2 regions of the Paenibacillus rhizoryzae genome follow, and region 2 is predicted to be linked to the other one. Evidence: riboswitches for the same ligand, from Rfam matches in the RefSeq annotation. Region 2 holds a riboswitch; the other holds the start of a gene.
The links. A riboswitch is a leader RNA that binds a small molecule or an ion and turns the genes downstream of it on or off. The one in region 2 is predicted to bind cyclic di-GMP.
Positions count from the first base shown of each region.

Region 1: another riboswitch for cyclic di-GMP. It lies ahead of AC6ESO_RS13580 (ATP-binding protein); the one in region 2 lies ahead of AC6ESO_RS06870 (PilZ domain-containing protein).

Region 1 covers NZ_JCAALT010000004.1:217,882-222,019, forward strand. The annotation lists gene AC6ESO_RS13580 (ATP-binding protein) at 1-1,684, opposite strand, end outside; cyclic di-GMP riboswitch class I at 1,771-1,871, opposite strand; gene AC6ESO_RS13585 (Gfo/Idh/MocA family protein) at 2,064-3,143, opposite strand; gene AC6ESO_RS13590 (helix-turn-helix domain-containing protein) at 3,309-4,138, shown strand, end outside.
Region 2 covers NZ_JCAALT010000002.1:343,473-347,610, reverse strand. The annotation lists gene AC6ESO_RS06880 (GGDEF domain-containing protein) at 1-627, shown strand, start outside; gene AC6ESO_RS06875 (HD-GYP domain-containing protein) at 664-1,746, shown strand; cyclic di-GMP riboswitch class I at 1,778-1,881, shown strand; gene AC6ESO_RS06870 (PilZ domain-containing protein) at 2,010-2,723, shown strand; gene AC6ESO_RS06865 (O-antigen ligase family protein) at 2,878-4,138, shown strand, end outside.

The DNA.
Region 1 (4,138 bases), on a different contig from region 2:
CATGACTGGAAATGATTTTGTTGCTGATCATAAGTCCAAGGCCTGTTCCCTGATCCTTGGTCGTAAAGAACGGTCTGCCTACCTGATCGAGCATTTCTTGAGGAATCCCACAGCCGTTATCTGCAATCGAGGTCATGATCTGGTTGCCGACCTGCGCTACGGAAATTCGAATATCGCCGCCTTCCGTTGCTTCGATCGCATTCTTGATGAGATTGATGAATACCTGTTTGATCTGACTCTCATCGCAATAGATAAGCAGCTCCTGCTCCGAGAATTGCAGCTCGATGTTCACATCTTTCAGAATGGCCTGTGATTCCAGCAGCGTATAAACACCAGCCAGAAGCTCACATAGATTGGCGGCTTGAAACCGGCTGATTTGCGGCTTCGCAAGCAGAAGCAGCTCGTTGATGATGCCTTCCATTCGAACGACTTCGGAACTAATAATGGCTACATACTCCATTTTGTTCATGCCGTTTTGAAATAGCTTCATAAATCCTTTAATCGCCGTGAGCGGATTTCGAATCTCATGTGCAATCCCAGCCGCAAGCTGACCTGCCATCGAAAGCTTCTCCGATTCCACGATAAACGACTCTTGCGCCTTGCGCTGCGTCAGATCGGTAAAGTTAATGACGACACCGGCTTGCTCGCCTTTACCCTGCATCGGCGTAATATGATATTCCACCGGAAATGTCGACCCATTCTTGCGACGGAACAAATCATCCGCTATATATTCAGGATTGCCCGTGCGTGTAACCTTCTCGATGGGATCCCATTCCTCGCCCTCCGTCTGTAAAGCCCGCAGTCCAATCTTTCGCCCAAGTACATCAGAAGCCTCGAACCCGGTTAAATGGACAGCCGCTTGATTCCAAAAGATGACTTTGCCCCGCTCATCCACCCGGTAAATGCCCTCTGCCACGGAATCCAAGATGTGCGAATACGCTTCATTCATCCGTTTAAGACGTTCTTCGCTCTGCTTCAAGCGGCTGTCGATCATCATGATGACGATCGAATACATGCAGATTACGGATACAATCAAACTAATGCTAATGGCAAGAAAGAATTGATTTTGGGATAAGGCCACCGATTCGCCTGCACGCAGTGAAGTGGTGCCATGCATCATTGGCATATTGCTATAATGAAGAAATTCAACAGCTGCGGAAAGGAGTATAGCGTGGACTAACTGCCGCTTACGGCTTAGTTTGCGGAAGCGATGCTGACTTGTGAATACGAAACCCAGCACAACGGCCAGAACGATGATGGATAGGAAACCTGTAGTTGATTCGTAGTGGAGCGTCGCATGGGCTTTGATTGCTTTCATCCCAATATAGTGCATCGTTACGATGCCGCCCGTCTGAACCAAACTGCCTAGAACGAGCAGGCTCGTCCGTTGTCGCTGCGCAGCACGTTCAAACAAGATTAGCGCTAGCGCTGACAAGGTGATTAGCACACCCATGGAGAGAAACACATAACCGAAATGGTACATCACTTTAACCGGGAATGGATAGGCCAGCAGGGCCACAAAGTGCATGGACCACACCCCAATACCAAATACAAAGGCGGCACTCATAAGCCAGAAGAAAGTCGTGTGCCCGGCTGCATGTATACGCCGATAGAGATGAAAGAGGATTAAAGAAGAGCTGAATACGAGTACAAATGATATGGCGACGAGTGCGCTGGATGCCATGCCAACCTTCCTCCGGTTCATTGACTTAGCATGCTATATGCAAATTGGCAATAAAAAAACCACCCGAATAGGATGGATGACATCTACTCGGCAACCTTGTCTACCTTAGAATCACAATCACAATGAGTGATCCCTTAGGCCACGGCTTTGCGTCCCATCGTTTCCAAATGGTTTGCCTTTAACTTAGGTATTTAGTTGTAAAATTCTTCTAATCGCTGGATTTAATTCTCATTATAAGTTTTTTCACGGAACTGTACAGAGCGAAATACGTAGAAGTTTAGCTGATTTTGTCGAAACGACAAAATATATGTAACATCATTAATTGAATAAAAAAAGCCGAGGATGACAACGCCATCCCCGGGCTCCCTTGTTTGTAATTCTACTCGAAGTATACAGCCTTGCCCGTACGGGAAGACTCGTAGATCGCTTCAAGAATTTCGGAAACCACAAGCGCTTGCTCTGGTTTAACGAACGTTTCTTTGTCGTTTTTAACGGCATCGATCCACATGCTTGCTTCAAGAACTTCTGCAGTTTCGCTCGCGCCTTCATAGAAAGCAACGCCGCCGCTGTTAAGTTCTACTTTGTTTACATAAAGGCGGCTGTTGTGCTCGCCATTGAAACGAAGACCGTCTTTCATGTCAGCGCCTGCTTTAGTACCGCTGAGGGAAACTTTAGCCTCATCGACTTCAAGCGAGTTAAGCGCCCAGCTGGACTCAAGGATTACAGTTGCACCGTTCTCCATTGTGATCATAGCGAAAGCGGAATCTTCAACTGTGAATTGTTTTGGATCCCATGGGCCCCAAGCATTCGCAGCGTTTTCGTTTTGGGACAGCTTGTGGTAAGCGCGGCCAAGAACGACTTTCGGCTTGTAGTTGTCCATCATCCACAATACAAGGTCAAGCGCGTGAGTACCGATATCGATAAGCGGTCCGCCGCCTTGTTTCTCTTCATCCAAGAATACGCCCCATGTCGGAACAGCACGACGACGGATTGCATGTGCTTTAGCGAAGTAAATTTCGCCAAGCTCGCCTGCATCGCAAGCTTCTTTCAGGTAACGGCTGTCTGCACGGTAACGGTTGTTGTAGCCGATGCTGAGTTTTTTGCCGGTACGTTTTGCAACTTCAAGCATTTTGCGAGCGTCAGCAGCTGTTTTAGCCATTGGCTTCTCGCAAAGCACGTGTTTGCCAGCTTCCAATGCGTCGATGGAGATGACCGCATGGGAATCGTTAGGCGTACAAACGTGAATCACGTCGATCGACGCGTCTTGAAGCAGTAGTTTATAGTCAGAATATACTTTTGCCTCTTCAGTGCCGTATTTCGCTTTTGCTTGTTCAGCCTTCTCAACAATGATATCGCAGAAAGCAACGATTTCAGCGTCTTTGACTTGGGCCAAACTTGGGAGATGTTTACCGTTGGCGATACCGCCGCAGCCAATAATGCCTACACGTACTTTTGACATTTTAAATTTCTACCTCCATGAGCCTCGAAATGATATAATTTGTAGTATGCGTGTCAGCTAGATAGAGAGACACAACTGACTACAGTATAGACGAACTTGTCCACTAAAATATAGGCGCTATATAGGTATGGTTTTATGTGATTTTGTTATTGAAGGGATGGTACCGTGGAATTTTACAATGAGAAGGTCGTTTACGAGAACCCGCTGCTCTCCATAAAAGTGTTTCAATCCCTGCGGAATAACGATCTGTTTATCAATTGGCACTATCATCGCGAAATCGAATTGCTGCTTGTCATCACCGGCGAGCTTGACGTAAATATCGAAGATGAGTGCATAAAACTACAAACGGGCGACATCGCATTGATCGGCGCAAGGCAGCTTCATCGCGATCGCAGCTTAAGCAGCCCCTTGAATTATATCGTTTTGCAGTTTGATTTGGAGCAATTCATCGATCAAAGCTCGATGCCGTATATGCGATTTTTCTCCGAGACGAAGAATCCGCTCAGCCGGGCGAATTATATTTTTCAAGAGAATGAATCCACAAGGGCAGAGGCGTCGGAATGTATCCGCGGCATTCTGCAGGAAGTCACGACGAAGCAAAGCGGATATGAGCTAGCCGTCAGCATGTACATAAAGAAGCTGCTCCTCCTTCTGATTCGGGGCGATTCCAGGAAAGTGCTTGCTGATCATGATGACTTTGACCGCGCTCGCCTCAGAGGGGTCATCGACTACGTGGAAGAACATCTAACCGACCGCATTCAGGTAGAAGAAGTATCGAAGCTAGCCAATATGAGTTACTACTACTTTGTTAAGTTTTTTAAGAAGGCGATCGGGATGTCCTTCACGGAGTATGTGAACTATCGCAAGATCAAATGGGCCGAGCGTATTCTGCTCACGAAGGACCTAAGCGTGTCCGAGGTCGGCGATCGGATCGGCATGCCGAATATGGCCCATTTCTATAAAATGTTTAAGAAATATAATGATTGCTCGCCAAA
Region 2 (4,138 bases):
GCGGGTTTATGCCTACTTGCAAGTAAGACACCTACGCCGCTCGCTATTCTAATCGGTACCGCTGCATTCGCAGCGACTGCCCTGCCTATTGGCTATCTCTTAGGACTCAAGTATGATCGATTGAAGGAGTCTTCCATATTAGACAGCTTAACAGGACTGTATAATCGCCGGTTCATCGAGACGAATTTCAAGAAGCTGGCGATTAAAGCAAAGCGTAATCGGAAGAAAATGACGGTCATGTTGCTGGATGTCAATGACTTCAAAGAAGTGAATGACCGTATGGGCCACAGCCAAGGGGATACCGCACTTGCGCTGATTGCCAGAACACTTACGGAATGCGCAGTTTACGGTGAAATTATCGGCCGCTGGGGCGGCGATGAGTTCATCATTATTTGTCCCTATGCAGATGACAAAGGTATAGAGCGTTTCGTAAAGCTCATTCACGATCAGCTTTTTAGCATTTCATTGCGAACCGGATTACGATTGTCAGTTTCGGTTGGACATGCTTCGTTTCCGGAGAACGGTGTGGAGCTTGGCCAGTTGCTGCAGTCTGCGGACAAGCGGATGTACGCAGAGAAATATGTCCGTAAGACGCAGTTGACCGAACCGACAGCTTTACAGGCATAATCCGGGAGCAAGCGGTAAAGGCGGGAATAAACACCGATGAGAAAAGTTCACATCAACTCCGTTCAGCCGGGAGAAAAGTTAGCTCGCCCTATTTTGCAGGAGAATGGGAACATATTGCTTGGCGCCGGTGTGGAGTTAAATCAACGATTTATCGACAGATTGGCTGGTTTAGGCATTGACATGCTTTTCATTGATGATCCCCTGACAGAGGGTTTAGAGCCGACTACGGCTATTCAGGACAGCACGCACAAAGCAGCATCGGATACGATTTACAAGACGATGAATACGCTCATGGACCAACAGGTTACGAAAGGGCGAACGATAGCTCCCGAGCTTGGCCGCACCTTCCGTAAAGTATTCGGCGATATTATGCAGGATCTCATCAGGCGTGAAGATGTGATGGTTAGCTTAACTAACATTCACGTGGCAGACAGTTACTTGTTCCACCATTCCCTGAATGTCACGATTCTGGCAGGCATCATGGGATTAGCCAGAGGGTATAATCGTACGCAGCTCGAAGAGCTTGGCATGGGTGCGATGTTATTCGATATCGGAATGACACGGCTGCCCAAAGAGATTTTGACCAAGACGACGGCATTAACGCCAAGCGAGCGGATGCTCATGGAGAAACATACCGAGGATGGCTTCAACATCATTCGGGCGCAGCATGATATTAGTTTGCTTTCGGCACATTGCGCGCTGCAGCATCACGAGCGCTATGATGGTTCGGGTTATCCGCGTAAGCTTAAGCGGGAGGCCATTCATGAATACGCTCAGATCGTAGCGATCGCGGATGTCTATGATGCGCTGACCTCTCCCAGGCCGCATCGGAAACGGTATACGCCATCGGAAGCGATTGAATTTTTGTTTGCCGCAGGAAACACCTATTTTGATCTGGATTTAATCAAGATTTTCTGTAAGCATATTTCCATTTATCCGGTCGCGACAACGGTACTGCTCAGCTCAGGGCAAGTTGCCGTCGTTGCTATGAACGACCCGCTCGCGGTTCATCGTCCAACGGTTCGGATCATCCGAGAGCCTGACGGAACAGCGCCTGCTGCAGCCTATCAGATCGACCTCAAAGACCAACATAAATTAATGATCGTGAAAGAACTGTAGATAGGTTAGCATTCTGCTGACAACTGCATATCATTGATACTGGCAAACTTATCGAAAGGTAAGGACGCAAAGTTAAAGGGTCTAAATGTCCGCTCATCATTATAGTAGCGAACGAATGACAGCCTGACTGCCGAAATGAACCCCCGAGTTATCTCGTGGTTAAGGAAGCGGCTCCGGTATTGCATGAGGAAGCGCTTTTTCTGTTTTTTAGCGCCGTACCGTGGTTGCGGGAGCGTTTCTTCATATGTGAAGGAGGAAAGTAAATGTCAGGCATGAATGAACGAATCGGATCAGGCAGACCTACTTTTGCCATGAAAGCACTGCTGCACAGCCGTACGATGGTTGAGAAAGACGGCTATGTTGCCACTGGCGTGCTTGCCCATGCAGAAGGCGAAATGATGGAGATCGAATTGACGGAATTCAAAAACTTCGAGCTCGGTGAACCGGTGAGTTTAACCGTCTATTCGCCTGTCGGCATTCACCGTCTGCAATCGACGATTATAGCGAAGGCGGATGGTTCCATCGCGGTTATTTTCCCGGCTCGCTCGCTGACGGGACTTGAAGAGAAACGGGAATCGCCGCGTATGGATATTGAGGCGAGAGGAACGATATCGCGTACATATTCGCAAGAGGTCGAAGGCTCCAAAGGCGATAAAATGACGATTGAAGCTACAGACAGCTTCGATATAGAGCTGCGCAATATAAGCGATACCGGCGTGGGGTTCTCTCTAATGAGCCCTCCGACACTAGTAAAAGGCGATACCCTCATGGCGAGCTTATCGCTTGGCTTCAAGCTGGATTGTAAAGTTGAAATTATCCGCAAGGAAGATGGAAGTGAGTGGAAGTTTTATGGAGCCCGCTTTCTCGATTTGGACGAGCAGCAGCAGCGGGCGCTTCGAGCCTATTTACTGCGCATGCAGATTGAAGCCTATTTCAAGCTTAAACAAGAGAAAGCAACAGCTAAGAAGGGCAGATAAACGCGATTTCCGCGTTGCAAATATAAGAAGGCGTTTGAACGGATGATCGTGGTCCGGCAGCGTCTTCTTTTTTATAGTCAGCCTATCAATTATGGTACAATTGGAAAAATAACGAAATTCATGCGTTGGGGTTCGAGTAAAAGGGGAAGTGGTTATGCGAAGTGGGCTGACGGGATTAGCCGCGCTGGCCGTGGCTATCGTGCTGGGTGGCTCGGCTTATCATTATGGGATGTTCTTTGATACGATCTTTTATCGGTGGGAATCGATCCTTATAGTCGTATGCGTGTTCGTTGTAGGAACGGCTCTAATTGTTCATTCTCGGAATGAGGATGCTCGGCGCGTGAAGAGCGTTCCCACTGCGTTCTATAGCCTGCTGGCGATTGCACTGCTATATGCTGTGGCGCTGCTTCATCGACCAGCCTCCATGTTAGGCAGCTTCGATGAGGCTTTGCGATGGATGGCGTATGCTGCTTATGCAATCACATTATATAGCTGGTTTTGTTCCAGCTCCGATATGGCGGTGCTGCTGCAGCGCCGGATGTGGCTATCTGCGGCGATTCAAGGCTCTGGCGCTTTCGTATTAGCAGGCGCGATTGCGGGATGGATGGGATGGATCGCTTTTCCCGAAATCATCATGACCACCGGCGATGTGAGGTTATCCGCTGTCGGAGCGCGTTTGTCCGGATTCATGCAATATCCGAATTTTCTGGGTGCCGTAGCAGGTGCCTATCTATTGTTTTACTTACTCTTGCTAATTCGGGCAAGGGTTGTTGTATTATCGTATATCGGTGCTGCGGCGGGAGTAGTGCCTGCTGTCTTAGTATTGCTGCTGACAGAATCAAGAGGAGGCTGGTTCGCGACCATTTTTGCATGGTTGTGCGGCCTCCTGCTGCTGAGGAGTAAAGAGCGCATCACTTGGCTTATCTATAGCGGCTGGGCATTGATTAGCGGAGGGGCTGCCTATCGAGCCGTCGTTCATGCAGGTTTGCGTAGCGGTGCCTCAAGTGATGCTTCGGGAGAGGAAGTTCAGCTTGTGCAGCACGGGGCGACAGTGCAAGAGACCGTGTTCCTGCTTCTCATCGGTGCGGCTGCGCTTGCGGGATTCATTGGTTTGAGGTGGGTATTGGCAAGGGGACGGGAGCAGCTGCTCAGCCGAATTGCGTGGGGATGCTGGCTTGCAGGTGTTTTTGGCATGGTCATGCTGCTTCCATCAGTGATTCAAGGCCGATTAAGCGGCGGGTTTCAGACGGCCGGTGCGCGCGGGTTATTTTATCAGGATGCGTGGCTGCTCATGAAGGAAGCGTTGTTCTTCGGCCGTGGCGGCGACACCTGGCGGATGTTGTTTACTCAAGTGCAGACGGCCCCGTATGTTGGGAATGAAGTCCATAGCGGTTACATTGAAATCGCGCTTGATC